2 regions of the Uliginosibacterium sediminicola genome follow, and region 1 is predicted to be linked to the other one. Evidence: predicted binding sites of a transcription regulator. Region 1 holds the regulator's gene; the other holds the start of a gene.
What was found. Region 1 encodes FNR, which switches genes on or off when oxygen is low (the NO sensors DNR and NnrR bind a similar motif). Its sites were predicted from a motif close to TTGANCTAGNTCAA; they were not measured.
Positions count from the first base shown of each region.

Region 2: a site for FNR is predicted at 5,986-5,999, ahead of ABDB84_RS00870 (hemerythrin domain-containing protein). Genes of this name have one in related genera too.

Region 1 covers NZ_JBDIVE010000006.1:233,122-244,844, reverse strand. The annotation lists gene ABDB84_RS12905 (PTS fructose transporter subunit IIC) at 1-1,183, opposite strand, end outside; gene pfkB (1-phosphofructokinase) at 1,227-2,213, opposite strand; gene ptsP (phosphoenolpyruvate--protein phosphotransferase) at 2,210-4,684, opposite strand; gene ABDB84_RS12890 (LacI family DNA-binding transcriptional regulator) at 4,910-5,893, shown strand; gene rquA (rhodoquinone biosynthesis methyltransferase RquA) at 5,917-6,642, opposite strand; gene fnr (fumarate/nitrate reduction transcriptional regulator Fnr) at 6,739-7,506, opposite strand; gene ABDB84_RS12875 (response regulator) at 7,517-7,903, opposite strand; gene ABDB84_RS12870 (universal stress protein) at 8,109-8,549, shown strand; gene ABDB84_RS12865 (PAS domain-containing sensor histidine kinase) at 8,546-9,589, opposite strand; gene ABDB84_RS12860 (response regulator) at 9,738-10,427, shown strand; gene ubiT (ubiquinone anaerobic biosynthesis accessory factor UbiT) at 10,450-10,932, opposite strand; gene ABDB84_RS12850 (U32 family peptidase) at 10,929-11,723, opposite strand, start outside.
Region 2 covers NZ_JBDIVE010000001.1:171,794-183,516, forward strand. The annotation lists gene ABDB84_RS00835 (pilus assembly protein PilM) at 1-280, opposite strand, end outside; gene ABDB84_RS00840 (penicillin-binding protein 1A) at 550-2,772, shown strand; gene cyaY (iron donor protein CyaY) at 2,792-3,127, opposite strand; gene lptM (LPS translocon maturation chaperone LptM) at 3,126-3,314, shown strand; gene lysA (diaminopimelate decarboxylase) at 3,311-4,582, shown strand; gene ABDB84_RS00860 (RNA-binding S4 domain-containing protein) at 4,579-4,965, shown strand; gene ABDB84_RS00865 (CBS domain-containing protein) at 5,099-5,545, shown strand; gene ABDB84_RS00870 (hemerythrin domain-containing protein) at 5,513-5,926, opposite strand; gene queC (7-cyano-7-deazaguanine synthase QueC) at 6,056-6,736, shown strand; gene ABDB84_RS00880 (acetate/propionate family kinase) at 6,761-7,951, opposite strand; gene glmU (bifunctional UDP-N-acetylglucosamine diphosphorylase/glucosamine-1-phosphate N-acetyltransferase GlmU) at 8,134-9,492, shown strand; gene amt (ammonium transporter) at 9,687-11,354, shown strand; gene ABDB84_RS00895 (acyl-CoA thioesterase) at 11,492-11,723, opposite strand, start outside.

The DNA of each region.
Region 1 (11,723 bases):
GGTCTTTCGCTGCAAAGGGAATCGCGCCTTCGGTGATGAAGGAGATGCCCAGCGCTGCGGCAGCCTTGCCGGCTTCGCGCTCGTCATTGCTGAAACGGTTGTGGAACAGGAAGGTCGCCAGGGCGATGCCCAGCGGCGGCGTCATGCCACCGGCCATGACGGCGGCCATCGGCTCGAACACCTGGCTGGCCAACAGACCCGTGCCGAAGGTGTAAGCCGCCTTGTTGACCGGGCCACCCATGTCGAAAGCCATCATGCCGCCGAGCAGGGCGCCGAGCAGCACAGCGCTGCTGCCTTGCATGGATTTGAGCATTTCCGACAGGCTGGCCAGTGCGGAAGCGACCGGGCTGGCGACGACGTAGTACATCAAGAGGCCGGTGATCGCGGCGCCGAACAGCGGCAGGATCAACACCGGCTTGAGGCCATCGAAAGTGCGCGGCAGGGTGATCGTCTGGTTGAGGCCGCGCACCGTGTAGCCGGCGATGAAGCCACCGATGATGCCGCCGAGAAAACCTGCGCCGACGCTGTCGGCAATCACACCAGCGACCATGCCGGGCGCGAGGCCGGGGCGATCGGCCAGCGAGAAGGCGATGTAACCGGAGAGAATCGGCACCATCAGCTGGAAGGCGCCCTTGCCGATCCAGAACAGGTTGCCGGCCAGGGTGCCCTTGTGCGCATCGTCATAGGCATAGATGCCACCCAGCGCGAAGCCCAGTGCGATCAGCAGGCCGCCGACCACGACGAAGGGAATCATGTAGGACACGCCGGTCATCAGGTGCTTGTAGGCGCCGCTGCGCGAAGCGCTTTGCTGCGCCTTGGCTTCCAGCAATTGCTCGGCCGCCGGCTTGTCGCTGGCGGCGGCCGCGCCGCCCTTGACGCTGGCGCGCTCGAATGCGGCCTGGATCGCCGCGGCGCCGTCATTGATGGCGTCCTTGGTGCTGGTTTCATAGACGCGCTTGCCGTCGAAACGGCTCAGATCAACCGAGGTGTCGGCGGCGATGACGACAATGTCTGCCGCCGCAATGTCGGCGTCGCTCAGCGTGTTTTGTGCGCCAACCGAGCCTTGCGTCTCGACCTTGATGCTGTGACCGAGTTTCTCGGCGCCTTGTTCAAGGCCTTCGGCGGCCATGAATGTGTGGGCGATCCCCGTGGGGCACGAGGTGATCGCGACGATGTTTGCCATGCCAGTCTCCTTTTCTCCGGATGTGCTGCTGTTATTGCGTCGTTCAGCCCAGGGCGCTGATCACGACTTGTCGGGCCAGGGCCTGCACTTCGCTGGGCACTGGCAGATGGGGGCCGAGGCGGCTGAGCTTGCCTGCGGCAAAAGCGGTGGCCAGCTGCGCCGTTTCGGCAAGCGGCAGGGCCTGCAATTCGGCGGCGATCAGGCCGGCAACCATGGCATCGCCGGCGCCGACCGAGCTGCTGGCCGCGACCTTCAGCGGCTGCGCCAGCACGGCGGCATCGCGGCTGATCAGGATCGCGCCTTCGCTGCCCATCGACACCACGACCTTGCCCAGACCCGCATGCGCGGCAAGCAGATCATGGGCGGCGGAGAGGGTGTCCACGCTGTCATGGAGCGGGCGGCCGAGGTGGGCGGCCAGCTCGTCGCGATTGGGTTTGACGATGTCCGGTCCGGCTTTGAGCGCTTCACCAAAGGGGGCGCCGCTGGTGTCGAGCAGGGTGCGTACGCCGAGGCTGCGGGCGTGGTGGATCAGGATCGCGTAGGTATCGACCGGCCAGCCCGGCGGCAGGCTACCGGAGAGCACCAGCCATTGCAGGCTGCCGGAGAGTTCGCCGATCAGGTCGAGAATCTGCGCGATGCGCCCGGTGATCTGCACGCTATCGAGATAGGGGCCGGGCAGGTTGATGTCGGTGGTTTCCTGGCCGGCCGGCTCGACCAGCTTGATATTGATGCGCGTCGCGCCGTCCAGGTAGATGCTGCGATTGACTACGCCCTTGCTGGCAAAGAGGCTTTCGAACAGCGCCGGGTTCTCGGCGCCGAGCAGGGCGACGACGGCCGTCGGCACGCCGTAGTCGGCCAGGCAGGAGGCGACGTTGACGCCCTTGCCACCGGCGTCCTGCTGCGCGCGCGTGGCGCGATTGACGCTGCCGACACGCAGATGGGTGATTTCGACAGTCTGGTCGATGGCCGGGTTGAGTGCCACGCACAGCACACGGCTGGCGGCATGGGCGGTCTGCGGAGTCGGATTCATAGGGCACGTACCTCGCTGGCGCTGCTGGCGGCGAGCGCACGCTCGGCCAGCACTTGCATGGCACTGAGCGGCTCGGCGCGGATCACGGTTTTGACGGCGGCAATGTCCTGCGCGCTCATCGACAATTCATGCACCCCCAGACCGGCGAGGATGCGCGCACCCAGCGGGTCGCCCGCCAGTCCGCCACAGACGCCGACATGGATGCCCGCTGCATTGGCGGCGCGCGCGGTCATGCCGATCAGCGCCAATACCGAAGGATGCAGCGGATCGGCCTGCGCCGCCAGTTGCGGATGCTGGCGATCCATCGCCAGCACGTACTGGGTGAGGTCATTGGTGCCGATCGAGAAGAAGTCCACCAGCTTGGCAAAGCGGTCGGCGATGACCGCCACCGCCGGCACTTCGACCATGATGCCCAGCGGCACCACCGGTGCGCCCAGCTGCTTGCGGATCAGCTCGCATTCGGCGCGCAGGGTTTCGACTTCGGCCAGATCGGTGATCATCGGGAACATGATCTGCAGCGGGCCGTGCGCCGCTGCGCGGTACAGGGCGCGCAGCTGGGTGTGCAGCAATTCCGGGCGGGCCAGCAGCAGGCGGGCGCCGCGCACGCCGAGGAAGGGGTTTTCTTCCTTGGGCAGATCGAGATAGGAGACTTGCTTGTCGCCGCCGATATCGAGGGTGCGGATGATCAGCGGACGGCCAGCCAGCGCAGCGATGGTGTCACGATAAACCGTGTATTGCTCGTCTTCGCTGGGTGCGCTGTCGCGTTCGAGGAACAGGAACTCGGTGCGCATCAGGCCGACACCTTCGGCACCGGCTTCCACCGCATCCGCCGCCTGTTTGGCATTGGCGACATTGGCGAACACGCCGACGCGGTGTCCGTCCGGCGTCATCGCCGGCTGGTCACGATTGGCGCGCATCGCCTCACGGCGCGCAACATAGGCGCGCACGGCGAGACGCGCCGATTCAAGATCGGCCGGCGAACACTTCAGGTAGAGGCAGCCGGCAGTGCCGTCGATGACCGCTTCCTGCCCGGCTGACAGCGCCAGCAGCGAGGGGCCGGCGGCTACCAGGGCCGGCAGGCCGAGCGTGCGTGCGAGGATCGCGGTGTGCGAGGTCGGGCCGCCGCTGCTGATCGCCAGGCCGACGACATAGCGCATATCGAGTTGCAAGGTGTCGGAGGGCGTCAGGTCTTCGGCAATCAGGATGCTCGGCTCGCGCAACACGATGGCGCGCCGTTCAATGCCCAGCAGGCTGGCCAGCACGCGCTCGCCGGCGTCCTGCAAGTCCAGTGCGCGGGCTGCGAGCAGGGCGTCAGGGAGCTGGCGTTGCTGATCGACACGGGCACTCAGCACCTTCTTCCAGGCCCAGGCGGCGCCGTGGCCACGCATGATGTCGGCAATCGCGCTGCGCATCAGGCCCGGGTCAGCCAGCAGTTCGCGCTGGGCAGCGAAAATCGCGGCTTCGCCAGCGCCGAGGCGTTCGCGGGTTTCAGCTTCGAGCGCGCTGAGTTCGCTGGACACCTTGCTGAGTGCAGCTTCCAGCGCTTCACCCTCGGCAATTGCGCCCTGGCTCTTGTCTTCCACTTCCAGTGCATGGGCTTCGTGACGCACCAGCTTGCCGACGGCCAGCCCCGGGCTGGCGGCCACGCCTTGCTGCTGGCGGCTGGCGCCGACCGGCTTCCAGGTCGGCGCATTGGCACGTGCCTGGGCGGCGGCGGCACGGGCGCGCTCGGCATCGGCATGTTCTTCAGCCGACAGGCGGGTCACGGTTTCGGCCAGATCCTTGACCGCCAGTTCAGCGCCCGCGCCACGCGCGGCAATCACGATCTGGCTGCCGCTGGAGATGCCCAGGCCGAGCAGGCCGGTGAGGGTCTTGGCATCGGCAGACTCTTCATCGCGCAGCACGCGGATCTCGCAGGCATGGCGCTTGGCCGTCTCGACCCACTGCGTGGCCGGGCGGGCATGCAGGCCGTTCGGATAGTCGAGGGTCAGTTCCAGCTTGGCATCGGCCGGCCAGGGCGTGGTCTTGGCGGCGGGCACGAAGGGCGTGTCGGTCAGCGCGGCGATGATGCGGCCGGGTTCATCGGTGCTCGCCAGCGCCTCGATTGCGCCTTCCTTCTGCATCAGGCGGGTGAGGCGGCGCAGGATCGCGATGTGTTCGTCCGACTGGGCGGCAATGGCGACGATCAGGCGCGCCGAGTTGTCGTCTTTCCAGCGCACACCGGCCGGCACCTGGACCACGGCGATGCCGGTGGACAGCACGTGGTGGCGGTCTTCGATCATGCCGTGGGGAATCGCCACGCCATTGCCGAGGAAGGTATTGGAGACGGCTTCGCGCTTGAGGAAGCTGTCGACATAGGGCGCGGCAATATAGCCGGCCTGGACCAGCAGCTCGCCGGCCATGCGGATTGCGGCCTCCTTGCTGGAGACGGGAGCGTTGATCGCAACGCAGCTGGGAACAATGATTTCCATGAGTGGAGGATCCGCAGGATTTGTTGAAGTATTTGTAATCGATTACATTGTATGTGTCAATCAAATAACTTGATACTTCTTGTCGTACGCCGCAGGTTTTGGCGTAAACTGCCCAAAATCAAGCACACGCGCTGATTGTGTGTGCTGAAAAATTGTCGTGTTTCAGCGCTCGTTCGCATTTTGGGCTGGAACTGTGTGTAATCGTTCTCAGGTTCTTGGTGAAAGATGACTAGGATTTCTGATGTCGCAAAGCATGCCGGCGTCTCGGTGGCGACCGTCTCGCGCGTGCTGGTCGGGCAGGGCAGTGTCAGCGAGGCCACGCGTGAGCGCGTGCTGGCCTCGGTCAAGGCGCTCGACTATCACCCCGACCTCGCCGCCAGGCGCCTGCGCTCGGGCAAGACCGACACCCTGGGCCTGATCGTCTCCGACATCCGCAACCCGTATTTCACCGAGGTCAGCCGCGCCATCGAGGACGTCGCCTACGCCCGTGGCATGCGCGTGCTGCTCTGCAATGCCGACGAAGACCCGGCCAAGGAACGCTTCTACCTGGACATGATGCGCGACGAAAATGTCGCCGGTGTGATCCTCTCGCCGACCTTGTCGCTGCTCAATCAGTACCGCGCTGAAGACTTCAGCTTTCCGCTGGTACTGGTCGACCGTTGCGATGCCAAGACCGAGGCCGATGCCGTGGTGCTCGACAATATCGATGCCGCCCAGCGCCTGACCCGCCATCTGCTCGAACGCAATTGCCGGCGCATCGCCTTCTTCTACGGTGCCGCCAGTGCAACCGGCAGCCAGCGCCTGGCCGGCTACCAGGCGGCGCTCGCCGAAGCCGGCCTCAGCGCCATCACCCAGCCAGTCAAGCCGACGACAGACGACGCCCGCCAGGCGCTGAGCACCTATCTGGAACGCCACCGCCAGACGCCGGACGCGGTGGTGGCGAGCAGCGGCCTGATCCTGCTCGGCCTGGTCGAAGGCTTGCGCCAGCATGGTTTGCGCTATCCGCAGGATGTGATCGTCGCCGGTTTCGACGACATGCCCTGGACGCGCATCGTCACCCCCGACATCACGGTGATGGCGCAACCGACGGCCGACATCGGCCGCACCGCGATTGAACTGCTGCTGGCGCGCATCGCCCAGCCGGGCCAGGCGATGCGCCGCATCGTCATGCGCGGTGAGCTGATCGTGCGCGGTTCCAGCGCCGCCTGAGTTGCCGGCGCGCTGAACTGCGTTTAACTACGCGCTTTGGGACGCGCGCTGACGATCTGGTAGACGCCGCCGAAGATCGTGCGCTTGTGCCAGTCGTAGTCCTCGGCGTGGCTGGCGTAGTGGCGGATCTCGTGTTGCCAGAGTGCGTCGGCAAAGGGTTCGAGCAGGCGATTGACCCACTTGAGGATGTAACGCACCGGCTGCCACCAGGCCGGCTTGTGGTAGTCGACGAATAGGGCTTCGGCGTTCTCGGGCAGCTGGCTGAGGATGTTGTCGACGATGCGCCGCTTCCAGTTGTCCGGCACTTCGTGCAGCAGGAAGAAGCTGCAGATCAGATCGCAGGGCGCGGCAACGCGGAACTGGCCGGCATCGGCATGACGCAGCTGCGCCCAGGGCATGTCGTCGAGCTTGCGGTGAGCGTGTTCGAGCTGGATCGGCGTCACGTCGGTGAGCGTGAAGTGCCCCTCGCTGCCGCAGCGCTGCGCGGCACGGCGCACCAGATCACCATAGACATGGGCCACCTGCCAGACATGCATGCCGGGCTCGATCCGTTCCAGATAGGCCTGCATCAGGCGCTGGTCATTGCCGAACAGCAGGGTTCTGACGACGCTGTTGCGATCGAGCCAGCGCACCCAGCGCGGACTGACATAGGCCCAGTCGTAGACGTCCGTCATGTAGGCGGGCAGGGCCGGTTGTTGCGGGGCGGGATGCTCGATCTCGCGCTTGAAACTGCTCTCAATGCTGCTCATGGCGACGGTGACACTATCCAGTGGTGAGGTCGCAAGGCGATACCTCAGCGCGGTGAGGCACAACCGCCCCACCGGGTATTCAATGCAAGCGGCCGATCAGAGTCCGGAAGTTGCCGGTGCCGCCACATCCTTGAGACCTTGCGGGTCGAGGATGACGACGTGCTTCTGCTTGATCTGGATGAGCTTCATGTCATCGAAGCGCGACATCACGCGGCTCACCGTCTCCAGCTTGAGGCCCAGATAGCTGCCGATTTCCTCACGCGTCATGCGCAGGTGGAATTCGGTCGGCGAGTAACCGCGAGCGCGGAAGCGGCGCGACAGGCTGACCAGGAAGGTGGCGACTCGTTCTTCGGCACGCATGCTGCCGAGCAGGACCATGACGCCTTGTTCGCCGACGATCTCGCGGCTCATGATGCGGTGGAACTGCTTTTGCAGGCCGGCAATTTCACGCGAGGACTCTTCCAGACGGGCGAAGGGGATGGCGCAGACTTCGCTGTCTTCGAGGGCGATCACATCGATGATGTGGGCGTTGGTGCCGATGCCATCGAGGCCGATCAGATCGCCCGACATCTTGAAGCCGGTCACTTGGTCACGGCCATCTTCGGTGGCGATGCAGGTCTTGAAGGAACCGCTGCGCACCGCGTAGAGCGAGCGGAACGGGTCGCCGGCGCGCTGCAGGCTCTCGCCGCGCTTGAGACGACGACGCGTAGCGACCAGACCGTTGAGGCGCAGTACATCGTCCTGGGCCATACCCTGGGGCAGGCACAGCTCGCGCAGATTGCAGTTGGTGCAACGAACGGCGTTGGTGTCCTTGGCAAAGTTGCAGGCGTCGTTTTGTTGTTGGATCTCTGTCGTGGCAAGCATGTCGTTTTCCTCAGTGGTTTCGGCTATGGAGAGGGAGCGCTTCCTTGATCCGCTCGAATTCTTCTGTCTTGTCGAAGAACCAGCGGGCGCCGGCCTCCATGTAGAAGCGTCTGTATTGCGGCGTGGCATGGTTGGTCAGCACGATGAAGTCAATGTGGGGCACGTGGGGGCTGATGGCTCGGATGACCTCGATGCCTTGCCCGCCGATGAGCTGGATATCCAGAACAACACAATGCGGCTGTGTATCGAAAATCCCCTGCACAGCGCCAGCCGGCGTGTCGGCTTGTCCGACGATGCGAACGTCGTCAATGGCGCTGAGAAGCTCGACCAGACGTGCCCGTATGGCTGGTGAGTCCTCGACGATGAAGACGTCGGTGGTTTGTTTTGTGGTGTTCATGGGATGAATTGTGGTCGTGTCCAGCCCCCGCGAACATCGGCCGTGCCTGCATCAGCGTGTCGGCGATGGCTCATTTGCGCTTGGTCAAATGCCGCCTGTATGTAGGAATTCCCTTACACGCCGCTGATGCTTGATACGCGTCAAGGCAGTCGGTGGGCGTCGGCATAGCGTGGGGACTTGGACGACATCCGAAAGGAGATCCACCATGTACAAGCATCTGCTCGTGCCGACCGATGGCACGGAACTCTCCAATCACGCACTGAACCAGGCCACAGCGCTGGCGCGCTGCCTGGGCGCGCGCATTACGGTCTTATACGTGCAGGAGGAGTGCCCGCAGCCAGTCGTGGCCGACGGCTTTACCAGCGCGGGTTTCGAGGAAGACTTTGTGCGCAACAGCGCTGAAGCGGCTCAGAGCATCCTCAGCCAGGCCCGTGCCGTGGTCGAACAGGAGGGCGTAGCCTGCTTCTGTCGCACGGCGACCAATGCCTCGCCTTGGCAGGAGATCGTGCACACCGCCCAGCTCGAAGGCTGTGACCTGATCTTCATGGCTTCACATGGCCGTACCGGCCTGAGTGGCCTGATCATCGGCTCCGAGACCCACAAGGTGATCACCCATTGCAAGATCCCGGTGTTGGTTTGCCGTTAGGCGGGCTTGCCATCCGCGGCGCAAGTCTGCGGTGAGGGCAACCACAGTTCGACCGTGGTGCCTTCTCCCGGCGCGCTGGTGATGCGTGACTCACCGCCGAGCAGGTAACCACGCTCGCGTACGCCCAGCAGGCCGTGGGAATTGCGCTTGCGCGGACTTTGCAGCGAGAAGCCGCTGCCATCGTCCTGCACGCGCAGATGGATCTGCTCGCCGCCGCTCTCGATCAGCACCGAGACCTTGCTCGCCTGCGCATGCTTGGCGATATTGGTCAGCGATTCCTGCAGCACGCGGAATACCGCTGTGGCATGCGGATCGCCAAAATCCAGCGAACCAACGATCTGCACGTCACAGACCGCATCCGAACGGTCGGTGAATTCCTGGATCACCCATTCGACGGCGGCAGCCAGGCCGAGGTCGTCGAGCATCAGCGGGCGCAAGTCTGCCGAGATGCGTCGTGTGGCGGCCACGGTTGAATTGAGCATGCTCTCGATGCGCGCAATGCGCTCGGCCATTGCCGTGTTCTGCGCCGGTACTTCATGACGCAGGGCGATGACATCCATTTTCAGCGCAGTCAGCGACTGCCCCAGCTCGTCGTGCAATTCACGCGCAATACGGCTCTTCTCCTGCTCGCGGACCGATTGCGCCAGCGCCGCCAGTTCGCGCAGTTCCTCACGCGAATGACGCAGCGCTTCATCGGCGCGGACGCGTTCCGTTACATCACGCAGAATCACCGTGTAGAATTTGTGACCGTTCTCAGCGATGTGAGAGATCGAGGCTTCCAGCGGGAATTCCTCGCCGTTGCGGCGCAGACCGGCGAGTACATGCAGGGCGCCCATGCGGCGCGCGCTGATGCCGGTTTCGCCAAAGCGGCGGACATGCTGGCCATGCGCGGCGCGAAAACGTTCCGGAATCAGCAGGTTGAGCGGTTCGCCAATCACCTCGTCGCGGCTGTAGCCGAAGACCACCTCGGCGGCGGCATTGAAAATTACGATGCGTTGCGTTTCATCTACGGTGACAATGGCGTCCATGGCGGAATCCACGACACCTTTAACCAGGACGCCAAGATGGTTTTGATCGAATGTATCCACAGCCTGCCCTTGCCAAAAGTTGCGCTAGTATAGGCTGCAGCAATCGACTTGCGCATCTCCGCGCAAGACCATTGCGATATCGTCCCTGACAGAAGCCCCAATGAGTACATTTGCACCGACCCGCATTCTTGTCGCCGACGACCATACCCTCATGCGCGAGGGCCTGCGGCGAATCATCGAAGGCGCGCAGGACATGCGCGTAGCGGCGGAAGCCACCAACGGCCACGAAGTGCTGGCCCATGTGCGACGCGGCGAGGTCGATCTGGTCTTGCTTGATCTGTCGATGCCGGGCAAGAGCGGGGTGCCGCTGATCAAGCAGATCAAGGAAGAATTCCCGCGCCTGCCGGTGCTGGTGCTGACCATGCATCAGGAAGAGCAATATGCGGTGCGCTCGATCCAGGCCGGCGCCTCAGGTTACCTGACCAAGGAAAGCGCCGGCACCGAGCTGGTAACGGCGATTCGTCGGGTGGCCAGCGGGCGCCTGTTCATCAGCCCCGAGGTGGCCGAGCAGCTGGCGATGAATGTGATGCCCGGCAGCCACAAGGAGCTGAGCCACAAATCGCTGTCCGACCGTGAATTTGAAGTGTTCCGCCTGATGGTCGAAGGCGCCTCGGTCACTGACGTGGCCGATCGCCTCAAACTCTCGGCCAAGACGGTGAGCACGCACAAGGCGCGCATCCTGCAGAAGATGAATATGCAGTCACTGGCGCAACTGGTGCGCTATGCCGTCGAGAACGGCATCATCGGCGACGCCGAAGGCAGCCACGCGACCCAGGACGAGGCGCCCTGAGCGGCACAGCCAGTTTCCTGATTTAGCGCGCCGCTTGCAGCCAGGCCGGGCGCTCGCAGGCGTCGAGCCAGTTCTTGATCACCAGCCCCAGTTCGGTATCTCCGGAAATCTTCAGGCGACGCTGAAAGAACAGCGTGTCGGCATCCATGCTGCCGCGTGCCATCAAGACAAAATCTGCCAGCGTGGCGCTGATCTCCAGATCGGCCTCCGGCAGCTGCCAGAGCGGCCGGAAGCGGCCTTGCTGGCAGGCGAATGCGCAGCGCAGGCCCAGATCACTGATGCCGATGATGAAACTGTGACCGTCCAGTTCCTCGGGCGGCGTCAGCCAGGTGGCGCGACGCGCAATCTCCAACAAGAGCGCGCCATGCGCTGACACCAGGGCCGGCGGCAGGCGTTCGCCGAGACGCGCCATGAAGGGGCGCGGCGTCGGCAGATTGCTCAGTACGCTGGCGGCGAGCTGGCCGAGCAGGGCCGGCGGGGTGCGCAGCAAGCTGTCCTTGTTCATACAAGCTCCAAGTGTTCGATGCCGGCATGGCCATGCCAGTAGCCATTGCAGAGGCGAATGCCTTCCGGCGGTTTGACGGCTTGCGGCTGCTCGCCACGCCGTACCGCGTCGAGCGCGAGGATCGCCTCCAGGGTGCCCTGCGATTGCGGGCTGACGCGCAGCACATCGACACCGGCCTGAGCCAGATTCGCCGCTTGATTGATCAGGTCCAGACAGGCGGCCGATTGCGTCTGGATGCCATTGATGGCGAGAAAGTCCTGCGATTCCCGAGTGCGCAGATCGAGCCCGTCGGGGTGCTCGCTGCAATGGAAATTGCAATCGTCCTTGCGGCGGTGAAAATGCCGGGCGGTAAAGCAGCGGGAGGAGAAGGCCAGCGGCATGCGCCCCCAGACCATCACTTCGGCCTGCAGCGCGGACGGCTTTTCAGCGATCAGCTGGCGCAGCGTGTGCTGGTCCATTTCCAGCGGCGCGACAAAGCGCGTCGCGCCAAGGCTGTGCAGCCAGGCCAGGGTCTCGCCGTTGTAAGCGTTCAGATGCGGGCCGGCGACAAAGCCGCGCCCGCCGCGTGCGCGGATCGCGCCGACCTCGCCAGCTTCCACCGCAAAGTCGTCCTGCTCGCAGATCCGCTGCATGGCCATCGCCTCGCTGCCCGATTCGATCAGGGTGCGTGTCGACAGCAACACCTGTTTGCCCGAGTCGCGCAGCATGCGCGCCAGATCCAGCCATTCTTCGTGGCGCAGAGCGTGGCGGCGGCTGCACACGGTCTCGCCCAGATAGATGATGTCCACCGG
Region 2 (11,723 bases), on a different contig from region 1:
TCTTGGTGATGACGGCGGAGGCCGGCAAAGCCAGCGAGACATTCTTGGTATTCGTCCCAAGCCGTTTCCAGCCCTTGCGGATCGCCTCGGCGACGGCTTCCAGGCTGGCGATATTGCCATCGCTGACGGCATCGCGCGGCAATGGCTCGATGGCGTAGCGCTCAAGGCGGTACTGGCCGGAAGTCTCTGAGAGCTCAACCAGTTTGACCGAAGAAGACGAAATATCCAGACCAATCAACGGCCTGGAGCGCCCTCCCAGCAAGGATGCAATGTCAATCACGCGAGGCCGTCCTGTAGAATATCATTTAAAATCCGGCAGTTACGTGCAATACCGCAAAACTACTTTAAATGCTAGCAGTAAGCAGTCAGAAGTGTAAAGCAAACTTGTTGCCAGCAACTTACATACGCTGACTTCAAGACGCGCCGCCTATAATCCTGCGACTACGATAACAGCACTCGGGTCATTTACGACCAGAACCTTCAAAACTCATGGCTTCCCTGCGCAAACCGCTTCTCATCTCTGCCGCACTTATCCTGGCGCTGGGCCTGATGGCCTGCTCAGCGGTCGCCATCGCGGCGGCATTTGCCTGGCCCAAACTGCCCGACCTGGCCGCACTGACCGATTACAAGCCACGCATCCCCTTGCGCATCTATTCTGCCGACGGCGCACTGATCGGAGAATATGGCGAGGAGCGGCGCAGCTATACGCCGATCAAGGCCGTTCCCGATTTACTCAAGCACGCCATCCTGGCAGCAGAGGACGACAGGTTTTACCAGCATGGCGGCGTCGATTTTGCCGGACTGGCGCGTGCCACCGCACTTAACCTGCTGGGCGGCGCTCGTCGGCAAGGTGGCAGCACCATTACGATGCAGGTGGCGCGCAATTTTTATCTCAGCCGCGAGAAAACATTCAGCCGCAAACTTTATGAAATCCTGCTCTCACTGAAGATTGAAAAAAGCCTCAGCAAAGACCAGATTCTCGAAGTCTATTTCAACCAGATTTACCTTGGGCAACGTGCTTATGGTTTTACGGCAGCGGCACAGATTTATTATGGCAAGAGCCTGCCCGAACTGACGGCCGGTGAATGTGCAATGCTCGCCGGCCTGCCCAAGGCTCCCTCGGCCTATAACCCGGTCGTCAATCCCGAGCGCGCCGCACAGCGCCAGCATTATGTTTTGCGACGCATGATGGAGCTGGGTTTCATCGATGCGGCCACACACGAGAAATCACTCAGCGAGCCGGTCAAGCTGGCGATTGGTAAATCACAGCAATCGGTGCAGCCGCTGATTTCAGTGCACGCTGAATTCGTCGCTGAAATGGCGCGTCAGATCGCCTACGAACAATTCAAGGACGAAGCCTATACGCGCGGCATCAAGGTCATCACCACAGTTTTGAAGAATGACCAGGTCGCAGCCTATCAGTCGCTGCGCCGTGGCGTACTCGATTATGAGCGCCGCCATGGTTATCGCGGTGCCGAGGCGCAGCTGGACCTGAGCGATGTAAAAAGCGATCAAGACGAACATCTTGAAGAGCTGATCGACGACTACCCCGATCAGGACGAGATCCGCACCGCCATCGTGCTGCGCGCAGAACCCAAGCTCCTGCATTTGTATCTGCGCGGCGGCGAGCTGGTCGACATCAGCGGCGACAGCCTCAAATACGCGGCGGCGATGATGGCCGCCAACGCCGCGCCGCAAAAGCAGCTGCGCCGCGGTTCGCTGATCCGCGTGGTGAAAACGGCCAAGGGCTGGGCGGTGACACAGCCGCCCGAGGTGGAAGCCGCCTTTGTCTCGCTGGACCCGAATACCGGCGCGATCCGCTCCCTGGTCGGCGGCTTTGACTTCAACCGCAACAAGTTCAACCACGTCACCCAGGCCTGGCGCCAGCCCGGATCGAGCTTCAAGCCCTTCATCTACTCGGCCGCCATCGAAAAGGGCTTCACCCCGGAGAGCGTGTTCGACGATGCGCCGCTGAATTTCTCGGCCAGCGATACGGGCAGCCAGGCTTGGTCGCCGGGTAACTACGACGGCAAATACGAAGGCCCGATGAGCCTGCGCACTGCGCTGGCCAAGTCGAAGAACATGGTCGCCATCCGCCTGCTGCAAGCCATCGGCCCGGCCTATGCGCAGGACTACGTGACTACGCGCTTCGGTTTTGATCCGAACAAGAACCCGCCCTACCTGACCCTGGCGCTCGGTTCCGGTGCCGTCACGCCCTGGCAGATGGCCAGCGCTTACGCCATTTTTGCCAACGGCGGCTATCGCATCCAGCCCTACATCGTCAGCGAGATCCGTGACGAGAAGGACCGTGTCGTGGCGCGCGTCGATCCGGCGGTGGCCGGCAAGCAGGCGGACCGCGTGCTCGACCCGCGCAATGTCTATCTGATGAACTCGATGATGCAGGACGTGGTGCGACGCGGCACCGCAGGCAAGGCGATGGCGCTTGGCCGCAGCGATCTGGCCGGCAAGACCGGCACCACCAATGACTACGTCGACGCCTGGTTCAGCGGCTACAACCCCGGCCTGGTGGGCATCGCCTGGGTCGGCCACGACCAGCCAAAGAAACTCGGCTCAGGCGAAACCGGCGGCGTGCTCGCCCTGCCAATCTGGATCGGCTACATGGACAAGGCGCTCAAGGGCGTGCCCGAGCAGAACATGGAAGTGCCACCCGGACTGGTACGCGTCAAGACGGACAAGGGCACCGAGGATCTGGTGTACGAGGAGAACATCCCCGGCGACAGCTCGGCGACGCCCGCCACGCCGCCCAACTGAGTTGCCGGCGCAGGCGGTCTCAGCGAGCCGGCAGGCGTAAAGTCGTGCCGGCTTGCTCGCTGAGCAGGCGGTTGAGCGCGGCGTAGAGGTCTTCACCGTCACGCGTATTGAGCCAGCGACCGTTTTCGGGGCGATAATGGAAGCCGCCCGAGCGCGCTGCCACCCAGATTTCACGTGCCGCCGCATGGCGATTGATGACCATCTTGCTGCCATTGGGAAATTCCAGCTCCAGAATGCCGCCGGGCCGCGACTCCAGATCCAGGTCGATGTCGGCGTCGTCAGCGGCGCTTTCAATGTCTTGCTCCAGTTGCGCCATCTGTGCGTCGGCGATATCCAGAAATGCGTTCTCGTCCATGAGCGAGCAGCTCCTTGCTAACATTAGGTTTTATTCAAACAACGATACCAGCATGCGCTTGATTCTCTCGATCTGTCTTCTCTCGCTGGCGCTTTCCGCCTGCGGCATCAAGGGCGCGCTGTACCTGCCTGCGCCCGATCATAACAAGCCCACTGGCGAACCGTCTGCAGCGAAAGTGGCGCCATGAGTGTTGCGCCCCTGCCCCATGTCATCCCGACCCTGAGCCAAGGCGCTGCCGGACTGCAGCTGGAACAGGTTGCGCTGAGCGACATCGCCGCACAATTCGGCAGCCCGACCTATGTCTATTCCCGCGCCGCGCTGACGGCTGCCTGGCACAACTGGGTCAGCGCCCTCGAAGGCCGCAACGCCCTCGTCTGCTACGCCGTCAAGGCCAATAGCAATCTGGCCGTGCTGAACGTGTTTGCACGCCTCGGCGCCGGTTTCGACATCGTCTCCGGCGGCGAGCTGGCGCGTGTGCTGGCGGCCGGCGGTCGTGCCGACCGCGTGGTGTTCTCCGGCGTCGGCAAGAGTCGTGCGGAAATGGCGCAAGCCCTGCGCGCCGGCATCCACTGTTTCAACCTCGAATCCGCGCCCGAGCTCGATCGCCTTGAAGCTGTGGCCGCCGAACTGGGCCTGCAGGCAGCCATTGCCTTCCGCGTCAATCCGGCCGTCGATCCGAAGACCCATCCCTACATTTCCACCGGCCTGCGCGACAACAAATTCGGCGTCGCCTTCGAAGATGCGCTAGCGCTGTATCGCAAAGCCGCGGCATCCAAGCATCTGCGCATCAGCGGTATTGCCTGCCACATCGGCTCGCAACTGCTCGATCCGGCGCCGATGGCCGAGGCGGCCGCCAAGGTTCGTGGCCTCGTTGAACAGCTGGAACGCGAAGGCATCCACCTCGATCACATCGATCTGGGCGGCGGTCTGGGCATCCGCTATAGCGATGAAGTGCCGCCGACGGGCCGCGATTATCTCGCCCCCCTGCTCGCCGCCATGGCGGGGCGCCCCGAGCAGCTATGCTTCGAGCCCGGCCGCTCCCTGGTCGGCAATGCCGGCTTGCTGCTGACCCGCGTGGAATTCCTCAAGCCCGGCGCGACCAAGAATTTCGCCATCGTCGATGCCGCGATGAACGACCTGGCGCGCCCGGCGCTCTACGATGCGTATCACGAAATGCTGGCCGTGCAGCCACGCGACACGCCACCGGTCTCCTATGAAATCGTCGGCCCGATCTGCGAAAGCGGCGACTTCCTCGGCCACGAGCGCGCCCTGTCACTCGCCGAGGGCGACCTGATCGCCATTCTCTCAGCCGGCGCCTACGGCATGACCATGAGCTCCAACTACAACACCCGCGGCCGCTGCGCCGAAGTGATGGTCGATGGCGATCAGCTGCACCTGATCCGCCCACGTGAGAGCATCGACAGCCTGTTTGCGACGGAGCGCGTATTGCCGTGAGTGGCGAGGAAGGCGTACGCATCGACAAATGGCTGTGGGCGGCGCGTTTCTTCAAGACGCGCACGCTGGCGACGGACGCCATCGAAGGCGGCCATGTGCAGCTCAACGGGCTGCGCATCAAGCCTTCGCGCAATGTTAAAGCCGGCGACCGCATCGAGCTGGTGGCCGGCGATCAGCAGTGGGTGTTGATCGTGCAGGCGCTGGCAGACAAACGCGGCCCGGCCAGCGTGGCGCGCACGCTCTACGAGGAAACGGCGGAGAGCATTGCAGCGCGGCAGGCACGCATCGAACAGCGGCGCCTGCAGCATGAACCGGCCGACGATCTGCGCGGCCGCCCGACCAAGCGCGACCGCCGCGCCATGACGCGCGTGCGCTGGGACTGATTGCGCTGCACGGAACATCTCCGATTGCGCAGGCTATGCACATGCGCTAGTGTGAGTGCTCGATGTTCTGGTTTGGCTGATGCGTGCGCACAGCCGCTGCCGGACTCATGAACCGCCGCCACGGAGACCAAACATGAGCACCACGACAGTCAAGGAAATACTCGCCGGAAAATCTGCAGAAATCCTCAGCGTCACGCCGGACATCTCGGTCTATGCCGCGCTGGAACTAATGGCCAAGGCCGACATCAGCGCTGTGCTGGTGCTCGAAGGCGAGCGTCTGGTAGGCATCTTCACCGAACGCGACTACGCCCGCAAAGTCATCCTGCGCGGCCGCAGCTCTCGTGAATCAAGCATCGGCGAGCTGATGACGCAGAACCTGCTGACCATCTCGCCCAACCATACGGTCGACGACATCATGTCCATCATGACCGAGAACCGCTTCCGTCACCTGCCGGTGGTCGATCACGGCAAACTGGTCGGCATCGTCACTATCGGCGATGCCGTCAAAGCCGTCATGGAAGAACAGCGCCAGACGATTGCCCAGCTCTCAAGTTACATCGCGGGTGATCTCACCACCTGAGTGGCCGAACACCGACTCCATCAGGTAATCCTCCTTGCGCCCATGCTGGGCCAGCATGGTGCGCAAGCGCAGGGATTCGCCGAGGTAGCTGCTCACATCGCACACGGCCAGTGCGCCCCCCATGTAATCCATCATCCCGTTCATCTGATGATGTTCGCGGCGCATGATCGCCACCGAGGTGGAGTTAGCGAAGGACAGGCGCTCGAAAGCGGGGAACAGCTCGTCTTCTTCCGCTTCGAAATGCGCACGCATCGAAGTGCGGAAGCGGCTATAGGTCTCCTCGGCCTGCGTCCAGTCCTCGCGCTGCACCAGCTTGTCCAGCGTCATCAGCAACTCGTCGCAGCGACGGTGCATGTCTTCGAACAGTTCGGCAACCAGCATGGCTCGCTCCTCGCTTGTATTCTTGAGGCCCCATTCTGCGCCGCCAGACATAGGCTTAATTGAGGCAGATCAAGCCCTCAGTGGGCGATAATCGCTACTTCGAATGTCTGTTCCTTCACGTGCTACACCATGAAATCTGATCGCGCTGTTGTCCTGCTCTCGGGCGGACTTGATTCTGCAACCTGTCTGGCCATCGCTCGCGATGCCGGGCTCGAAACCTATGCCTTGTCGGTCGCCTATGGCCAGCGCCATGCCGCCGAGCTGGACGCCGCGCAGCGCGTCGCGGCCGCCCTTGGGGCGCGCGAACATCGTGTCGCCAATGTCGATCTGGGGCAGTTCGGTGGCTCGGCGCTGACCGACAGTTCGCTGACCGTGCCGGTCGATGGCATCCAGCCGGGCATCCCGATCACCTATGTGCCAGCACGCAATACCGTGATGCTGTCGCTGGCGCTGGGCTGGGCCGAAGTGCTTGAGGCGCAGCACATTTATGTCGGCGTCAATGCGGTGGATTATTCCGGCTATCCGGATTGCCGGCCGGAATTCATCGCCGCCTTCGAGCGCATGGCTCAGCTGGCGACCAAGGTCGGTGTCGAGGGTTTGTCACTGCAGATTCATGCGCCGCTGATCGATCTCTCCAAAGCCGAGATCATCCAGCTGGGCACTGGTCTGGGGGTCGATTACGGGATGACCGTATCGTGCTACAAGGCCGACGCGGCAGGCCGCGCCTGTGGCCAGTGCGACTCCTGCCGCCTGCGCAGCGCAGGCTTTGCCGAAGCCGGACTGGCGGACCCGACGCGCTATCAGGGCTGATCGCGCGCAGGGCCCGAACGCTTGCTACGCCACCAGAGCGGTGGTGTGGTAAGCGATCATCCACTCTTCATTGGTCGGCACCACGGCGACCGTGACCTTGCTCTCGGCACTGCTCACAATCGCCGTCTTGCCGCGCTGCTTGTTGGCTTGCGGGTCAATCGCCGCGCCCAGCCAGCCGAGGTATTGCACGATCTCGGCGCGCACTTCACAGCCGTTTTCACCGATGCCGCCGGTGAACACCAGCGCGTCCAGACCGCCTGCCGCCATCGCCAGCGAACCGATCTCGCGCGCCACGCGATAGCAGAACAGCTCGATCGCCTGACGTGCTTCCGGCGCATCGCTGGCTTCGAGCGTGCGCATGTCCTGGCTGATGCCGGAGACGCCAAGCAGGCCCGATTCCTTGTAGATGAAACGCACCAGATCATCGGCGGTGTAACCGTGTTGTTCGACCATGTACAGCAGCACGCCGGGGTCGATGGAGCCGGTGCGGGTGCCCATCATCACGCCTTCAGCAGCGGTAAAGCCCATCGAGGTTGCCACACACTTGAGGTCGCGCAGCGCCGAGATCGAACCACCATTGCCGAGGTGGGCGATCAGCACCGCACCACGGGCCAGCTTGTCGCCGAGCAGGGCCGGCAGCTGACGCGAGACGAAATCGTAAGAGGAACCGTGGAAGCCGTAGCGCTTGACGCCTTCAGCCGTGATCTTGCGCGGAATCGCGTAGGTCTGCGCCACCCAGGGCTGGGTGCGATGGAAAGCGGTGTCGAAACAGGCCACTTGCGGCAGCTTCGGGTACTTGGCGGCCAGCGTGCGGATCGGGCGCAGATTGTGCGGTTGATGCAGCGGACCCAGGGGAATGAAGGTCTCAAGCTTGGCGAACACCTCAGGCGTCACCAGCACCGGTGCGCTGTAATCCTCGCCACCATGCAGGACGCGATGGCCAACGGCCTCCAGCTCGATATTGCGGCCTTCCACCCATTCGAGCAGATGGTCCAGCGCGATCTGATGCGCGGTTTCAAGATCAGCGCCCGGCGTCGGAATCTCGGTGTCGAGCAGGGTCTTGCCGTCAATGTCCTTGGCGACGAAGCGGATGTCGGCGCCAATGCCATCAATCTGACCGCGGAAGATGGACGGAGCGCCTTCGGTCAAGGGCGTCTCGAACATTGCGAATTTCAGGCTGGAAGAGCCCGCATTGATCACCAGTAGCGCTTTCATCAAAACCTCGAAACCTGTGAGCCGGGTTTCGCCGACATGGCAACCCGGGCATGATTCATTGTAGCTATCGTAAACCCTAGCAATCATGACACGAATCAAAGTACGCGGCAGTGCAGCACGGCACAGGCGCCACGCTGCGCGGTGATAAGATTGCGCGCTCGACGTCGCCAGCGGATCCGTTCATGCAGGTCATCATTCTCGCAGCAGGTCAGGGCAAGCGCATGCACTCGCGCCTGCCCAAAGTCCTTCAACCGATTGCCGGGCAAGCCATGCTCAAGCATGTCATCAATACAGCCCGCGCACTGCAGCCGGAGAGCATCTGCGTGGTCTTCGGTCACGGTGGCGATCAGGTGCGCGCAGCCCTGCCCGATGCCGACCTCGCCTGGGCCGAACAGGCGCAGCAGCTGGGCACCGGCCATGCCGTGCAGCAAGCCATGCCGCACATCGCCGACCACGGCCTTGCGCTGATCCTCTACGGCGACGTGCCGCTGACGCGCGCGGACACCCTGAGCGGACTGGTGCAGGCCAGCGCTGGCGAACATCTGGCCCTGCTCACCGTCACCCTCGAAGAACCCAAAGGTTATGGCCGCATCGTGCGCGACGATGCCGGCAAGGTGTTGGCCATCGTCGAGGAGAAAGACGCCAGCCCGGCGCAGCGCGAGATATGCGAAGTCAATACCGGCATCCTCTGCGTGCCGGTCGCCAGACTACGCGGCTGGCTGGCGCGTCTGTCGAACAACAACGCGCAGGGCGAGTACTACCTCACCGACATCATCGCCATGGCGGTGGCCGATGGCGTGCAGGTCAAAACCTCGCAACCGGCAGCGGTTTGGGAGACGCTGGGCGTCAACAACAAGCAGCAGCTTGCCGAGCTGGAACGCATCCACCAGCGCAACATCGCCAATCGATTGCTCGAAGGTGGCGTGACCCTGATCGACCCGGCGCGCATCGACGTGCGCGGCGAGCTGCGCTGCGCCAACGATGTCGAGATCGATGTCGGTTGCATTTTCGAAGGCACGGTCGAACTGGGCGAAGGCGTGCGCATCGGCGCCTACTGCGTGCTGCGCAATGTCAGCATCGCCGCCGGCACCCAGCTCTCGCCCTTCTGCCACCTCGACGGCGCGCAGGTCGACACGCATTGCAGCATCGGCCCCTTCGCCCGCCTGCGCCCCGGCACCCAGCTGGGTCAGGATGTGCATGTCGGCAATTTCGTGGAGATCAAGAACAGCCACCTGGGCGACGGCACCAAGGCTGGCCATCTGGCCTATGTCGGTGATGCCGAGGTCGGCCGCGAGGTCAATATCGGCGCCGGCGTGATCACCGCCAATTATGACGGCGTCAACAAGCACCGCACCCTCATCGGCGACCAGGCCTTCATCGGCTCGGATTCGCAACTGATTGCGCCAGTCAGCATTGGCGAGGGCGCCTTTATCGCAGCCGGTTCGACCATCTCGCGCAATGCGCCCGAGAAGGAATTGACCCTGTCACGCGCACGCCAGGTCACCCTGCCCGGCTGGAAGCGCCCGGTCAAAAAGAGCTAAGCCCTCAAGGCAGCGGGCACCGGCCGCGTGCATGGCACGCACCCGCTGCACCTTGTCCGCCAGGGCAAGCCAATAAATCCGGGCAAAACAGCACACTCCCGTCAAACCTGAGCGTGGCTTGCTTGTTGCTTGAACACCCCGCCCCAATTCAGCGCGCGCGCTCCGGGGATGGCTTCTTGCAAACGAGGATAGTGATGCTCAGATTGATCCGCTTGTTCGTGCTGATGTGCGCCGCTCTCAGCGGCATCGCATCGGCCGCCAGTTTTCCCGTATCCCGCATCAACTTCGAGAGTGGCAAAGCCGAGCTGACGCTCGAAGCGATGAGCACGCTGAGCAGCCTCGCGGTCTATCTGGCGCAAACGCCGAGCGCCGAAGTCAGCATGTTCAGCTATGCCGCCGACAATGGCAGCGACAGCCTCAACCTGGCACAGCTGCGCGCCGCCAGCATCCGCAACAGCCTCAGCGCAGCCGGCATCAAAGAGCCGCGCGTCAATCTGGTCGTCAATGCCATGGAGGCCGGTGGCAGCGGCGCGGATCAGGTCGAACTCTCCGCCGCACCGGCGGCCAGCGCGCCCGACACCGCGGCGGCGACACCAGCCCTGCCCGACCCCGAAACGCTCAGCGCGCCAGGCACCGTGAACAAGGAGCGCATCAATACCGGCGACACGGCCTGGATGCTCTGCGCCACGGCCCTCGTCCTGCTGATGACGATTCCCGGTCTGGCACTGTTCTACGCCGGCATGGTGCGCAAGAAGAATGTGTTGGCAACGATGATGCAAAGCCTCGCCATCACCTGCCTGGTCACCGTGCTGTGGTGGGCCTGCGGCTACAGCCTGAGCTTCACGCCGGGCAGCGGCCCGTACCTGGGCGGCTACACCCGCGTGATGATGGATGGCCTGGTCTTCATCAAGGATGCCGGGCGTCTGTCGGTCTCGCATCTGGCGCCAAATATCCCCGAGTCGGTGTACGCGATGTACCAGCTGACCTTCGCCATCATCACCCCGGCGCTGATCTGCGGCGCCTTTGCCGAACGCATGAAGTTCTCAGCGATGCTGTGGTTCATGCTGCTGTGGTCGGTGCTGGTCTACGCGCCAGTGGCCCACTGGATGTGGGAGCCCTCGGGCTGGCTGGCCACCATGGGCATGCTCGATTTTGCCGGCGGTACGGTGGTGCACGTCAATGCCGGCATCGCCGCGCTGGCCTGTGTCATTGTCATGGGGCCGCGCCTGGGCTATGGGCGCGAATCGATGGCGCCGCACAACCTGGGCCTGACCATCACCGGCGCCGCCCTGCTGTGGGTCGGCTGGTTCGGCTTCAACGCCGGCTCTGCCGTCGCCGCCGACGGGCGCGCGGGCATGGCCATGCTGGCGACCCAGCTGGCCACCGCATCGGCCGCCCTGAGCTGGATGCTGGTCGAATGGATACTCAATCGCAAGCCGACCGTGCTGGGCATGGCCACCGGCGCCGTAGCGGGTCTGGTGACCATCACGCCGGCCTCCGGCTTCGTCGACCCGACGGCAGCGCTGATCATCGGCGCGCTCGGCAGCGTGGCCTGCTGCCTGGCCTCGACCAAACTCAAGCGCATGTTCGGCTATGACGATTCACTCGACGTGTTCGGTGTGCATTGTATCGGCGGCGCCGTCGGTGCCGTGCTGACCGGAGTCTTCGCAGACAAACAGATCGGCGGCGTCGAGGGCAGCCTGCAGGTGCAGCTGCTGGGCGTGGGCGCAACCCTGGTGTATTCCTTCGTCGTCAGCTGGGTGATCCTCAAGCTGATCGATCTGATCATGGGGCTGCGGGTCGATCAAGGGGACGAACAAGTCGGACTGGATGTCGCCCAGCATGGCGAACAGGTGCTGTAAGCCGGCCTCAGCGCATACCGGGCGAACATTCGCACAGCCCACGTGACAGGGCCGCCGGAAAAGCTGTTGCATAGCTTTATCCGGCGGCCCTTTGATTCCCAGGCTATTCGCCAGCCTTCCCTGCCGCGCAGGCGGCGCTAGGCTGACGCGGCGCTGCTATTGATTTCGCGGTGGCGACGTTCAAGTTCCTGGCGCAGCTGGCGGCGCATCTGCGCGGCTTCGGCACGGCGGCATTCGTCGGGCGTCACGGGCGTAAGCGGCGGCACCTTGGTCGCCTTGCCCTGTTCGTCGACCGCCACCATCGTGAAGAAGCAGCTATTGGCATGGCGTACGACACGGCTCTGGATGTTCTCGGTAATCACCTTGATG